Linked DNA regions of Cecembia calidifontis. The protein of the gene in region 1 interacts with the protein of each later gene in a pairwise test. Links are inferred from orthologs where the notes say so. Each region holds a gene or a part of one and is shown on either strand. Other genes may lie near its edges.

Region 1 (8,518 bases):
CCAAAAAGCTTTTTCCCCCCATAATTTTTGAAATTTATGTTTAGCAAAATCAAAAGAATCGCATCCTGGATCAGGAGAAGCACCACAATAAGAATGGACAAAATAAGAATCATAATTTGGCTGTTTCAAAACCTTGATCATTCACAAAGTCAAGATAATCAGGCAATACAGCTTTGATAACTTTTTCGGTTTTTTGCTGGTCATGAAAGAGAATGATGGAGCCCTTTTTAGTATGCTCTTTGGTTTTTGAAAGACATTTACCAGGACTTTGTCCAGGGTCATAATCTCCTGAAATCACATCCCACAATACCACTTGGTAATGCTTACTGACTTCCTTAAACTGCCTTCTGGTAATTTTCCCATAAGGAGGCCTGAAAATACTTGGACTGAAGCCTGTTCTATTGCGGATTTCATCCTGGCAAAGCCGGATTTCTTCAAAATATTTTTGGTCAGGTGTCCCAAAACCATCCACATGATGATAGGTATGGTTCCCGATAGCATGGCCTGATTCATAAACCGACTTCGCTAATTCAGGAAACTTACCCACATTGTCCCCTACCATAAAAAAAGTTGCGGTCATTCCTCTTTTTGCCAATTCCTCAAGGACAAAATCTGTAATACCCGGTACCGGCCCATCATCAAATGTAAGGTACACCTTTCTATGTTCCCTAGATTTGTGCCAAACCATTTCATCAAAAATCTTTGGAACAAAGGAAGGAATATGATGCAACCAAACCATATTTATTGAAACCTTATTGTAAGAAGGGTGATATCATCTCTTTGTTCAGCTCCTTTTGAAAAATCTCCCATTTCCTGGAAAAACATATCATGGAACCGCTTAGGCGCCATACAGTTCTTGCTCTTAATAAATTGATGAAAACGCTGGTCTCCATACTCTTCCTCCTGAACATTGATGCTCTCTGTAAGGCCATCCGTGTAAAGATGAATGGTGAAACCCTTTAAGAATTCTCTTTTCCCTACTTCTATGAAAGGCAAAACTTCAAAAGCTCCTAAAATAGTGGTACCTGCACCAAGCAACTCTGTTCGATTTTCTCCCTCCCAGCAGAGTACAGGTGGATTGTGGCCTGCATTTACGTAGACCAGTTCCCTGCTTTTATAATTGTAATAGCCAAGAAAAAATGTGATAAACCGCTCCCCTTTCGTGTTTTCAAAAATGGTATAATTCAATTGTTCCACTACCATTTTCAGATCAGAGGTGCTGCGCAACAAAGTCCGCAATGCAGCCTGGAAATTGGACATCAAAAGCGCGGCAGGCATTCCTTTCCCGGAGACATCCGCAATACAGAAGAAAACTTCATCTTCTGACTTTTGTATCAGGTCATAATAATCCCCTCCTACTGTAGAATGGGGAACATAGGTTACTTTGGCTGCCAGTCTGGGCGTATTGGGCAAGATGGATGGAAGCAGCATACGCTGTACATTGGATGCAATTTCCACTTCCCTCTTGAGCCTTTCCTGTTCCAATTGCTTTTTGGCAAACTTTTTATTTTCCAATGCTACTACTAGGATATTGGCCAAGGCTTGGGTAAAATCCAGGTCCAGTTCCTCCTCTTCTGACTTTTTTTTAAGAAATAATACGGCCAATAACTTTTCCTTGTGATAAACAGGAAGATAGCTTTCCAGCTCGGCAAATGAATATTCCTTACCCACCTCTAATTTTAATTCACCCGTTTCCTTACTGTAATGGATATTCCCGAAAGGGATATGCTCGGGGACCCTGTTTTTCAGCCCATGACTGATCATCTTGTCATATCGCTCTTCCTGCACCATATAAAGCAAGATAGATTTGATATTCAAATGCACCAAGCAGGTAAACTTAAAAATATCCAATAGCACCGAGGCAGGCTTATTTTCATTGATCGCCTGGGTGATCTCCAAAAGGGATTTCAGCTCTAGTTCTTTCTTACGATATTTTACAGTCTGAATACTCATGCGGTTACAATCGGCCGTTATGGGCCATTAGCCCTTTTTTGGTAGCTAAAAAAAACATCCCTTTACCTTCGTCCTTAATGCTGTCTAAATCAAATATTTCATCATCTGGACCTTTTAGACACTTTATAAATGCTTTCTTGTACAGCGAATCCAAGACGGATAGGAGTTGTTCATCTTCCCAACCCATAGTCTCTTTGAGGTAATCAAAATGTTGCACAAAATACAATTCATCCAAAAGATCAAACTCTTCGTCGGTCATGTCCATCTTATTACAGCCCTAAAATTAACTGAATTAAGAGGATTTTCTTCCCTTCCACTCAAATTTTCCAAATAATGCCTTTACACCTACTGCAATCACATAAAATGGGTGCAAAAAGCTGGAACCAAGATAAGCTGAAAAGGATTGTTTCAATCCGAAATGATTTAAAATGGCTCCCAAAGTACCCATTTCAAATGCAATTTTCATTCCCCAGATATACAAAAACAATACCAATCCCAACCATCCTTGAAGAAGCAATCCCCAACTTGAAATAAAAATTAATTGGACCAGGAAGGGAACCATTGTAAATCCAACATGGGGAATATCACCCTTGTGAAGATTCCATTTTGAAGCCCATCTTGACCTTTGGCTGAGCAGCCTGTTCCAGCTTTTTTCAGCCTTGGTCAACACAATGTTATTTTTATGGTAAATACAGGAATCTTCCCCGAATTTTTGAACTATCTTTTTCAACAAAAATTCATCATCGCCGGATAGATGATGCCGGTTATCCTCATAGCCATTGACGGAAAAAAAAGCGTTTTTCCGATAAGCCAAATTGGCAGCACTGCACATTATTGGGCTTTTCAACTGAAAACCCAATCGCGTCACAGCCAGGATACTTGCCCATTCGATTTGTTGAAATTGTTGTAAAAAGTTTTCTTTCTCCCTACTTATCACAGGACCGGCCACTAATTGAACCGATTCAGAGGCAAAGGATTGTAAAAAAACCTCCACCCAATCTTCTGGTAAAAGACAATCTGCATCAGTGGTCAAAATAAGCTCACCGGAAGCATGATTTATCCCGGTTTCTATCGCTGCCTTTTTCCCTATACCCTGTGAAACCAAAATCAAAAATTGTAGATCCAAATCTTGGTTTTTCCTCGTATAACGTGCCAATAATTCCCTTCCTTCATCCGTACTGTGGTCATCAACAAATATCACTTGAAGCGGCCTGTGGTTCAAGCGAAGGATGGACTGAAAAACAGCTTCCAGATTCTGTGATTCATTTCTAAAGGGCAAAAGGACAGTTACCGACTTTTCACTAACCTTGGTAGAATCTGGGGTATTTGATTGCAACCAGCCATGTTTCAGCCATTTGAGAAGGCCTGCATAAAGTATTGGAAACAACAGGTAAACAGTTACCATGATTTCGATTATCTTGCGGTGATGAGTAAAGAAGGAAAAAAAGCGACAAAGGAAAAAATTATTTTAGGAATAGACCCGGGTACCAATATCATGGGCTATGGATTGATTTTGGTTGAAGGGAATAAATATAGCCTTATCCAATTTGGGGTGATACACCTTAAAAAATACAGTGGCCATGAACTGAAACTGAAGAAAATTTTTGAGCGCATTACCGGATTGATTGACGAATATCACCCGGATGCGGTTGCTTTAGAGGCCCCTTTTTATGGAGAAAACGTCCAATCCATGTTGAAACTTGGCAGGGCACAAGGTGTGGCGATGGCAGCGGCCTTAGCAAGGGAAATTCCTATCGCCGAATATTCACCCAAAAAAGTGAAGCAATCCGTCACCGGAAATGGAAACTCCTCCAAAGAACAGGTGGCAGAAATGCTAAAGACGCTGTTACATATCAAGGAAATCCCTAAATTATTGGATGCCACCGATGCTTTGGCAGTAGCCCTCTGCCATCATTTTCATGATGGGCGCCTGCAGACTAGGGGAAGGTCTGCAGGCTGGAAAGCTTTTTTGGAGGAAAACCCGAACAGGATCAAAGGTTAGAATGATTTACCCACAGAGATTTTAAATACCCTGTTCTTCACGTTCTGATCAAAATAATTGAGACTTAGCAAACCTAAATCATAAGACAGCTGAACATTCAGATCATAAGGCAATTTTACTCCGGCACCGATTACTGCAGCTAAATCATAACCCCTGAGGACACCAGTGTTTTTGGAATTAAAGTCTCCTTCTTTGTAGTTTCTGGATAAGGTCAATGATCCTTGAGGCCCTGCAAAAACATTAAAAACATCCTCAAAATGATACTTTACCAGAACCGGAATATCTAGATAATTTACATTTTCTTTGATCTCCAGGCTGTTTGATTTAAATCCTTTTTGGGAATAGAAAATACCCGGTTCAATGCTGAAATCTGAGTTAAATTCATATCCGTAATAAGCGCCAAGGTGCATCCCAATTCTGGATTGAAAATCAAAACCCTGAAAATTGGAGATATTGGCCCCGGCCCTTACACCAAATTGTGCAAAAACCTCAGAGGATGCTGTTATGATAAGCATTAAAGAAATGAAAATGATTTTTTTCATAGGTCGGTATTTTTTAAGGTTTAAGTTCGCTGACATTCAGAAAAGATGTTGAACTCCACTTTTCTCAAAAGAAAGGCCAAAGTAAAAGAATGATTGCTTAACTTGGATAAGAAGAGTCGATTTTCTTTTGCAGTTTTTCGTCAACAACAAAGAGAACCAGCCTATTGGAATCCAAAGAGAAATCGCATATTTTTAACTAATTCCTTTGAATTGATAAACCTGTGCTATGAAAAAACTAAATTCTCTGTCCTTTTTTGTTTTTATGATCACTGTTAGTTGGCTTGGTTTTTCCTGTTCCAATTCAACTACCGAAATGAGCTTTGACTCAAGCAAACTTAGAAGGGCATCTTCCGATGAAATTGAAAAGGTTGTTGAAGCAATAATTCTGGCCAAAGATGGAGATATCATAGAAATTCCAGAAGGTTTTTACAGTTTTAAAACCCAACTGATCCTGGACAACAAAAACAATATCCAGATCAAAGGTCAGGGTATGGACAAAACAGTACTGTCCTTTAGGGAGCTAAAAACCGGAGGGGAAGGGGTCAAATTGGTGGGTAATGATATCCTAATCCAGGATTTGAGTATTGAAGATGCTCCTGGAGACGGGGTAAAAAGCCAACATTCAGATGGTGTGACCTTCAGAAGGATCAATGTTACCTGGACCAATGGTGACAAATCTAAAAATGGCACATATGCCATCTATCCGGTACAATGCAAAAATGTAGTAATTGATGAATGCATAGCTTCCCATTCCAAAGATGCGGGAATTTATGTAGGTCAGTCCGAAAACATCATAGTGAAAAATTCACTGGCCTTCGGAAATGTGGCAGGAATTGAAATAGAAAACTGTGATAATGCTGAAGTTTTTGGAAACACCGCAAGAGACAACGCAGGAGGTATCTTGGTATTTAACCTACCCGGACTGCCGAAATCAGACGGAAGAGGGACAAAAATTTATGACAACAGCGTTTTTTCCAATAACCACATCAATTTTGCCACCCCACTGGGGGAAGATCCCAATGGCAATACCGTCACAATGATCCCTCCAGGATCCGGAATTATTCTTTTGGCGGCCAAAGATGTGGAAATTTACAATAACCGGATCCATAAGAACAAAACAGTGGGTATAGCCATAGCCAACTATCATATCACTGGCTTCCCTATGGATGCCCCTGACTGGTCTCCGTTTACCTCTAATGTCTATATCCACAGCAATGACTACAAAAGAACCTGGAGATTTCCCGATCTCAGTAAAGAGTTTGGACAATTGATTTCCGTTTACAATGCCCATGGAAAGGGCAAAACACAGGATATTATTTATGATGGTTTTTTTGATAAATCCCTAGGTTCAACTATTCAATCCAACCCTATGAATATTTGTTTGCAGGAAGACGCAATCAAAAGCCTTCACTTCACACTTTTTGACCTATGGGAAGGAGAAGAAAACATCAAAGCCAGCAAAGATTACAGCCCATTTGTCTGTAAAACCGAAGTTATCACAGATGTAAAACACCTTACCAGCCGCTAAAACCATGTGGAATAAATCAGCTTTTTTATTCTTTTCTGTCTGTATTGTGACCCTATTGGGCTGTTCCTCAAAAGAACCCATACAGGAAGTTCTTTGGGATGCGTCTCAAATCAGAGATATCGAATTACCCCCCAAAAAAATCCAAGAAATAAGCTTAGATGCAATACCTTTTGAAAAATTATCGGATTATGGCCTTTTCCAAGGCATCCTTAGAAATTTAGAGCCAAATGAAGGGGTATTACCTTATGAACCGGCCTCCTCTCTTTTTACGGATTATGCTTTCAAATCAAGATTTATCTGGATGCCGAAAGGTAGCTCCGCATTCATCAATAATGATACGGAGGGAACAATTGAATTTCCAGACAATACCATTTTGATTAAGAATTTTTATTATCCAATTGATTTCTCAGAACCTGAAAATGTTAAAAGAATTGTAGAAACCCGGCTAATGGTCAAACAAAACGGGGCTTGGGAAGCCTATCCATATATCTGGAAAGACGACCAAAGCGATGCAATCTACAAAGTAGCCGGTGCAGAAAAAACAGTCCATTGGAAAGACAAAAATGGAGATCAACAAGTGATCAACTACTTGGTTCCCAACAAAAACCAATGCAAAAGCTGCCACAATTCCCATGAAACAATGACTCCAATCGGAGTAAAAACCAAGCATTTAAATCATGCTATTGAATTTGGGGATGGGAAAAAAAATCAACTTGTCAAATGGCAAGAATATGGTTATCTCAAGGAACTTAAAGAATTGTCCCTTTATCCCGTAATGGCCAATTACCAAGATGAAAAAATTGACCTGGAGCTGAGAGCTAAAGCTTATCTTGATATCAACTGTGGGCATTGCCATCGGCAGGAAGGACCCGCAAGTACCTCCGGGCTTTTCCTGAACTATGAAGAAACAGATCCCCTCAGATTAGGAATTTACAAAACACCGGTGGCAGCCGGATTTGGGGCCGGCAGTTTTAAATTTGATATTGTCCCCGGAAAAGCCAACGAGTCTATTTTGACTTATAGGATGGAAACCAATAAGGTGGGAGCTGCCATGCCGGAAATCGGCAGGGTCACAACCCACCAAGAAGGCCTGGCATTGATCAAAGATTGGATCAATGCCATGAAGCCTTAATATGGTGGAATTCTCAAACTTTTAGAAGGTATATCCTAACGATATCTGAAAACCTCTGTTAAACACATCTACATTGCTGTTTTTGAAAACAGGGCTTAGTCCATAATTGTAGGTGCCTTGGACATTTAGGCCTTTGGGTAAGTTATAGCCTATTCCCAGAACCATGCCAAAGTCCCTTTCCCTTACATTATCGGTATCAAAGCTGATCGTGGACCCAAAAAGATCCCCCTCAAATGTTGAGGAAGTCAAAAAAGAAGCTTGAGGCCCTCCAAAAACATTTAATCCTTCTGTAAGGTGTAGCCTGAGCAAAACAGGGATGTCCACATAGTTCAAGACAGCCCGAGAATTGACAAAATCATTATTCCGGGTTCCTTTCACAGAATAATAAACACCCGGCTCCAATGCGATCACACTGCCAAAATAAAAGGAATTGTACAACCCCGCATGAAAACCGGTTCTTTGAGAATAATCATCCTCAGCAATATCGCCTCCCCCAAATGTAGAAAAATTGACACCACCCCTGACACCAAAACCGCCCCTATCTCTCTGACTACTCTGAGCATGGGAAATAGAAACTGAAATGATCATTGTCAACACAATCAAACTTAACTTTTTCATAAGAAATAATAATTGGTTCGGGCTGGTTAAAACCAATTCCATGCCAAGAAGGAATTACCAGGTGTTATTCAACTATTTTTATAAAAATTTCACCAGTATTTAGTTTAAATTACCACCTTATCCACATAGCTTGAGTTAAGGATACCTAGGGCTCCCATATATTTCATTTCAAATTTTACCGTATCTCCAACCTGGTAATTTTTTGGATTTTCACCCAGATTCAATATCAGCATATCGGAACTTGCACCTAAAATTTCAAATTCCCCATCTTCAGGAATCAGGTACTTTGGGTCGACATCCAGTAATCCTATATCCAAAATTGCCCTATAAGAAGTCCTTCCATATAAAGACTCATCTATCACGGTCATTTCACCCTGAGGATTGGCTGCAAGCATACCGATTGGTAACATAGGCTTTTCCTGCATTTCAATGATTTCTGCAAATAATTCAAAAACATCTCCATGCATACCTTCAATGATTTTTTCCTCAAAAAGATCAACCCCAAAATACAAGGTTTCCCCAACCCTAAAATGATTTACTCCTTTAGGCAATTGCTGATGAAGCATCAAGGGAATGGTGACCGAGGTACCAGCAGAAACCCATGGTATCTTTTTATTGAATTTAAGCTCGATGATTTGCTTATATAAACTTAATTGAATCAATTTATCAGTAGATGGCATCACTCCGTTCAAACAATTCAAATTAGTCCCAAGACCAATGATTTCAATATTGGGCAGGTCAAA
Region 2 (4,923 bases), 2.7 Mb from region 1 along the record:
TTTTAAAAATGGCAACCAATATCGTTTATGTTACTACATTTGATGACAGAAGGGCTGCCAGCCAAAATATCAACGCTCTTTTTAGCAAGGAGGCGAAAGAAAAAGCGGCCAATGACCCTTCATTGTATTTTTTGAGGAGTGCAGACGAGTTTGCGCTTGGACAGGAGGTTTTGTACCTGTTTGGCAACAATGAAGAAGAGCTGATTCAAAACCTAAGGGCAAATAAAAATAAAATACAGAACCTTTTTCATGTGAGAGAAAGGGACAGGTTAAACAAATTACTGCTCAACAGGAAAAATTCAGCTGCAAAAATGGCCGGTGAAAAGCTGGGCTTAGGTGTCAATGTGCCGGCTTCCTATCAGATTGCCAAAGCTGAGAGTGATTTTTTGTGGCTGAGGCAGCCTACACCCCGTTCTGACAGACCAGATATCAGCCTGTTTTTTTACGAGACAGATTATGTGTCTGAAGATCAGGTCTTTCCCCAATCTATTCTGGAGCTGAGGGAAAAAATTACAAAAATGCATATTTATGGAAACCCCTCAAACAGAAATTCTTATCTCGTTACAGAGCGGGTTGATCCCACTCCGGTATTTAGTAATTTCAAGATAAACAATAATTTTGCAGTCGAAATCCGCGGAGGATGGAAAACCAATAACCTTAGCATGGGTGGCTCATTCCTGGGTTATGTGATTGTGGATGATAAAAAAGGGAAACTTTATTACATGGAAGGATTCGTTTATTATCCCAATGAAGCCCATAGAGAATCTATCCGGGAGATCGAAACTATTTTGTTAGCAACGGAAGTGCTTCCCAAACCGGAATCTTCCAGCTGATATCATTTAACAAACAAACCTATATGGCCATTAAAATCCGTAAAGAGGATGCACTGAACTATCATGTGCAAGGGAAACCCGGTAAAATTGAAGTAGTACCTACCAAACCGCTTTCCAGTCAGTTAGATCTCGCACTTGCTTACTCCCCAGGGGTGGCAGAACCTTGTAAAGAGATCGCCAATGATAAAGAAAACGTCTATAAATATACAGCCAAGGGTAATTTGGTGGCGGTAATTTCGAATGGCACCGCAGTTTTGGGACTGGGAGATATTGGTCCAGAGGCATCAAAGCCGGTGATGGAAGGAAAAGGTGTATTATTCAAGAAGTTTGCCGGCATCGATGTCTTTGATATTGAAATTGACGAAAAGGATCCGCACAAGCTGATCCAGATAATTAAGTCGCTGGAGCCTACCTTTGGAGGGGTTAACCTGGAAGATATAAAAGCTCCTGAGTGCTTTTTGATCGAGGAAACCTTGAAAAGGGAAATGAAGATTCCTTTGATGCACGATGACCAGCATGGGACCGCTATCATTTCAGGTGCAGCCTTGATCAACGCGCTTGAAATTGTAGGGAAAAAGATAGATGAGATCCAATTGGTGGTCAATGGAGCGGGAGCTTCGGCGGTTTCCTGCACCAAATTCTATATGAGTCTTGGGGTGAGAAGGGAGAACATCGTGATGTGCGACAAAGAAGGAGCCATCAGGATGGACCGTCCAAATTTGGATGAGATCAAAAAGGAATTTGCAACCCATAAAGATGTTCATACCTTAACAGAGGCGCTTGAAGGAGCCGATGTTTTTCTGGGGCTTTCTGCGGGGAATATAGTTTCTCCTGAGCAGATCTTAAAGATGGCACCGAACCCAATTGTTTTTGCGCTTGCCAATCCAGATCCTGAAATCGCTTATGATTTGGCAATGGCTACGCGTGATGACCTGATCATGGCTACGGGGAGGTCCGACTATCCTAATCAGGTCAATAATGTATTGGGCTTTCCTTATATTTTCAGAGGTGCATTGGACGTTAGGGCTACCACCATCAACGAGGAAATGAAATTAGCTGCTGCGAAAGCCATTGCAGCCCTTGCCAAAGAACCTGTCCCTGAAATAGTAAATAAGGCCTATGGCGATACGCAAATGGCCTTTGGCAGATTTTATCTGATTCCAAAACCTCTTGATCCAAGATTGATAACTACTATTGCCCCAGCAGTAGCCAGGGCTGCCATGGAATCAGGGGTTGCAAAATATGTAATTACGGATTGGGATGCATATAATCTTGAGCTTCAGGAAAGAATTGGCATTGACCAAAGGCTGATGCTTAGGGTTGTAACAAGAGCCAAGAAAGATCCTAAGCGAGTGGTATTCGCTGAAGCAGACAATGTTAAAATCCTGAAAGCCGCCCAAATTCTAAGGGATGAACGTGTGGCTATTCCGATTCTTTTGGGTAGAAAAGAAAAAATTGATGAGATCATTGAAGCAAATAAGCTGGATTTGTCTGGAGTTACCATTGTAGATCCTTATGAAGATGAAGAAAGACTGAGGCGCTTTGGAAACATTCTGTTTGAAAAAAGGAAGAGAAAAGGACTTACTCCCCAGGATTGCTATAGGTTGATGAAGGACAGGAACTATTTTGGTTCTATGATGGTGGAGCTGGGAGAAGCAGATGCCTTGATTTCAGGCCTTACAAAAGATTATCCAAAGACCATTCTTCCAGCACTTCATGTGATCGGAGTGAAAAAAGGCATTGACCGTGTAGCAGGTATGTATATCATGAATACAGACCGTGGTCCTTTCTTCTTTTCCGATACCACAGTGAACGTAAACCCTACAGCGGAACAGCTGGTTGAAATCATTGGGCTAACAGCGGAAGGAGTAAAGTTCTTTGATATTGAACCTAAAATCGCTGTTCTTTCCTATTCCAATTTTGGTTCAGCAAAAGGGGAAGTTGCGGCCAAAACAGCAAAAGCAACAGCATTGGCAAAGGCAAAATATCCAAATCTTATCATAGAAGGTGAAATGCAGGCCAATGTAGCCTTGAACGAGGAGATCCAGGAGGAAAACTATCCGTTCAGTGCACTGATCGGAAACAAGGCAAATACCTTGATTTTCCCAGATCTTAGTTCCGGTAATATCGCTTATAAATTGCTGTCAGAACTTGGACATGCCGAAGCAATTGGTCCTGTTCTTTTGGGAATGAATAAGCCAGTGCATATATTACAGCTTGGAAGCTCCATCAGAGAAATCGTTAATATGGTAGCCATAGCGGTGGTGGATGCGCAAATGAAAGAAAAATTATGATTGCATACCTAAAAGGAAAGCTGGTTTACAAAGACCCAACTTATGTACTTATTGAAGTAGGGGGTATTGGGTATCATGTAAAAATTTCCTTGCAGACTTATTCAAAAATAAAAGATGAGGAGCATATTATGCTCCTCACTTATTTGCATATCAAAGAAGATGCCCACACCCTTTATGGATTCAAAGAGGAGAATGAAAAGAGACTTTTTTTGCATTTGATTTCCATCTCAGGGGTTGGCCCTAATACCGGATTGATGATCCTTTCTTCCCTGAGTTCTGAAGAATTGGAAAGTGCTATTGTACAGGAGGATTTCCGTACCATCCAAAATGTAAAGGGGGTCGGTGCAAAAACGGCTCAGCGGATTGTACTCGAATTGAAGGATAAAGTTAGAAAAGATACACTGTTAGAACATGGTCAGACGGCAGTAGGCTTTGTCCAATCAAACAATAAAATCAGAGAAGAAGCGTTACAGGCTTTGATTACTTTAGGTTTTCCAAAAGCTACTGCTGAAAAAAACATTGCCGCGGTATTGAAAAAAACAGGTTCAGAAATTTCTTTAGAAGAATTAATTAAAGCATCTTTAAAGGCACCTTAATCAACAATTTAAATCTTTGGTCTTTTGCTTGGGCGTCAATTTTTTTTCAAAGATTCCATCTTAAAGTTTGCATCAGTTTTTTTGCTGTTGCTGTGTTTTATTTTACCCTCCTTGGAATCCTTTGCACAGGAGACTGTTATAGATACCTTGACAGTAAGTAGGCTGGACTCTCTCAACAAAAGGAGGATATCACCGTCTTTCTTACTTTGGCCAAGCCTTAGGACAAATCCTCTTTTTCCCAACCAAAATCCGTATAGGCCGCAATATTCGCCATTTTATCCTTCGCCTTCACTAAGGCAAAATATCAGAGTGGAAATGGATTCCACTTTGAAGTATAGGATTCAGGATGAGCTGGACTCTGCTTCTTTAACTCCTGGAGTAATCTATGATTTTGATGAGTTTTCAAAAATTCAGGAATTCAAAGTCAGGCAGGAGTATTGGAGAACCAGGTCGAGAGGGATGGATGGAGAAAGTCCCGTAACGGGAAGAGATATTTCGATTCCATTTACCAGTTCTCCTCAGTTTGACAGGATTTTTGGAGGAGATGAAATTACACTGGTACCTACAGGTTTTGTCAACCTGGATCTTGGAGCCATTTTCAGAAGAATAGACAATCCGGCTATCCCTATCAGGCAGCAACAAAACGGCAATTTTAATTTCAATCAGCAGATCCAAATGGCAGTTAATGGCAGTTTGGGTCAGAAGATGCGAATGGCAGCCAACTTTGACTCCAACAACTCTTTTGACTTTCAGAATCAGTTGAAGGTAGAATACCAGGGCTTCAAGGAAGATATCATCAAATCTATAGAGATAGGGAATGTCAGCATGCCTGTGCAAAACAGTCTGATTCATGGAGCCCAGAATTTATTTGGTGTAAAGACCCAGATGCAGTTCGGTAACCTTTTTGTCACCTCTGTGGCTTCTACCCAGCGTGGAAGGAGAGATGAGCTTGTCATTGAGGCTGGAGGACAGGGTAGGATGTTTGAAATCCAGGGTTCCAATTATGATGAGAACAGACACTTTTTTTTGGCCCACTTTTTTAGAGACAATTATGAGCGCTGGCTAAGGGGTATACCTCAGATTCTTTCCGGAGTAAATATCACCCGGGTGGAGGTTTACATCATGAACAGGGCCAATAATACCGAGACATTAAGGAATTTTGTTTCCTTTATGGATTTGGGCGAAGGGACCCGGATTTTT

The links. The genes of interacting proteins can lie anywhere in the genome.
Region 2: the proteins of ruvC (region 1) and ruvA interact in binary tests that used the Escherichia coli proteins (3 or more experiments, as listed by UniProt). The link is inferred for Cecembia calidifontis from one-to-one orthologs.

The regions. Positions count from the first base shown.
Region 1 is NZ_SGXG01000001.1:4,557,275-4,565,792, forward strand. What follows is about bases 2,316-5,167. They hold ruvC (crossover junction endodeoxyribonuclease RuvC), read left to right. Parts: upstream 2,316-3,379; coding sequence 3,380-3,955; downstream 3,956-5,167. Other genes in these bases: BC751_RS19700 (glycosyltransferase), read right to left, coding at 2,316-3,358; BC751_RS19710 (porin family protein), read right to left, coding at 3,952-4,497; BC751_RS19715 (parallel beta-helix domain-containing protein), read left to right, coding at 4,724-5,167. Also shown: BC751_RS19680 (glycosyltransferase), read right to left, coding at 1-113; BC751_RS19685 (polysaccharide deacetylase family protein), read right to left, coding at 110-739; BC751_RS19690 (PP2C family protein-serine/threonine phosphatase), read right to left, coding at 742-1,953; BC751_RS19695 (hypothetical protein), read right to left, coding at 1,958-2,212; more of BC751_RS19700, read right to left, coding at 2,246-2,315; more of BC751_RS19715, read left to right, coding at 5,168-6,025; BC751_RS19720 (SO2930 family diheme c-type cytochrome), read left to right, coding at 6,030-7,157; BC751_RS19725 (porin family protein), read right to left, coding at 7,179-7,775; BC751_RS19730 (alanine racemase), read right to left, coding at 7,880-8,518.
Region 2 is NZ_SGXG01000001.1:1,903,340-1,908,262, forward strand. Bases 1,924-4,923 are described here. They hold ruvA (Holliday junction branch migration protein RuvA), read left to right. Parts: upstream 1,924-3,123; coding sequence 3,124-3,723; downstream 3,724-4,923. Other genes in these bases: BC751_RS08370 (NADP-dependent malic enzyme), read left to right, coding at 1,924-3,127; sov (T9SS outer membrane translocon Sov/SprA), read left to right, coding at 3,805-4,923. In the rest of the region: BC751_RS08365 (DUF4837 family protein), read left to right, coding at 1-833; more of BC751_RS08370, read left to right, coding at 857-1,923. UniProt on the Escherichia coli protein: The RuvA-RuvB-RuvC complex processes Holliday junction (HJ) DNA during genetic recombination and DNA repair.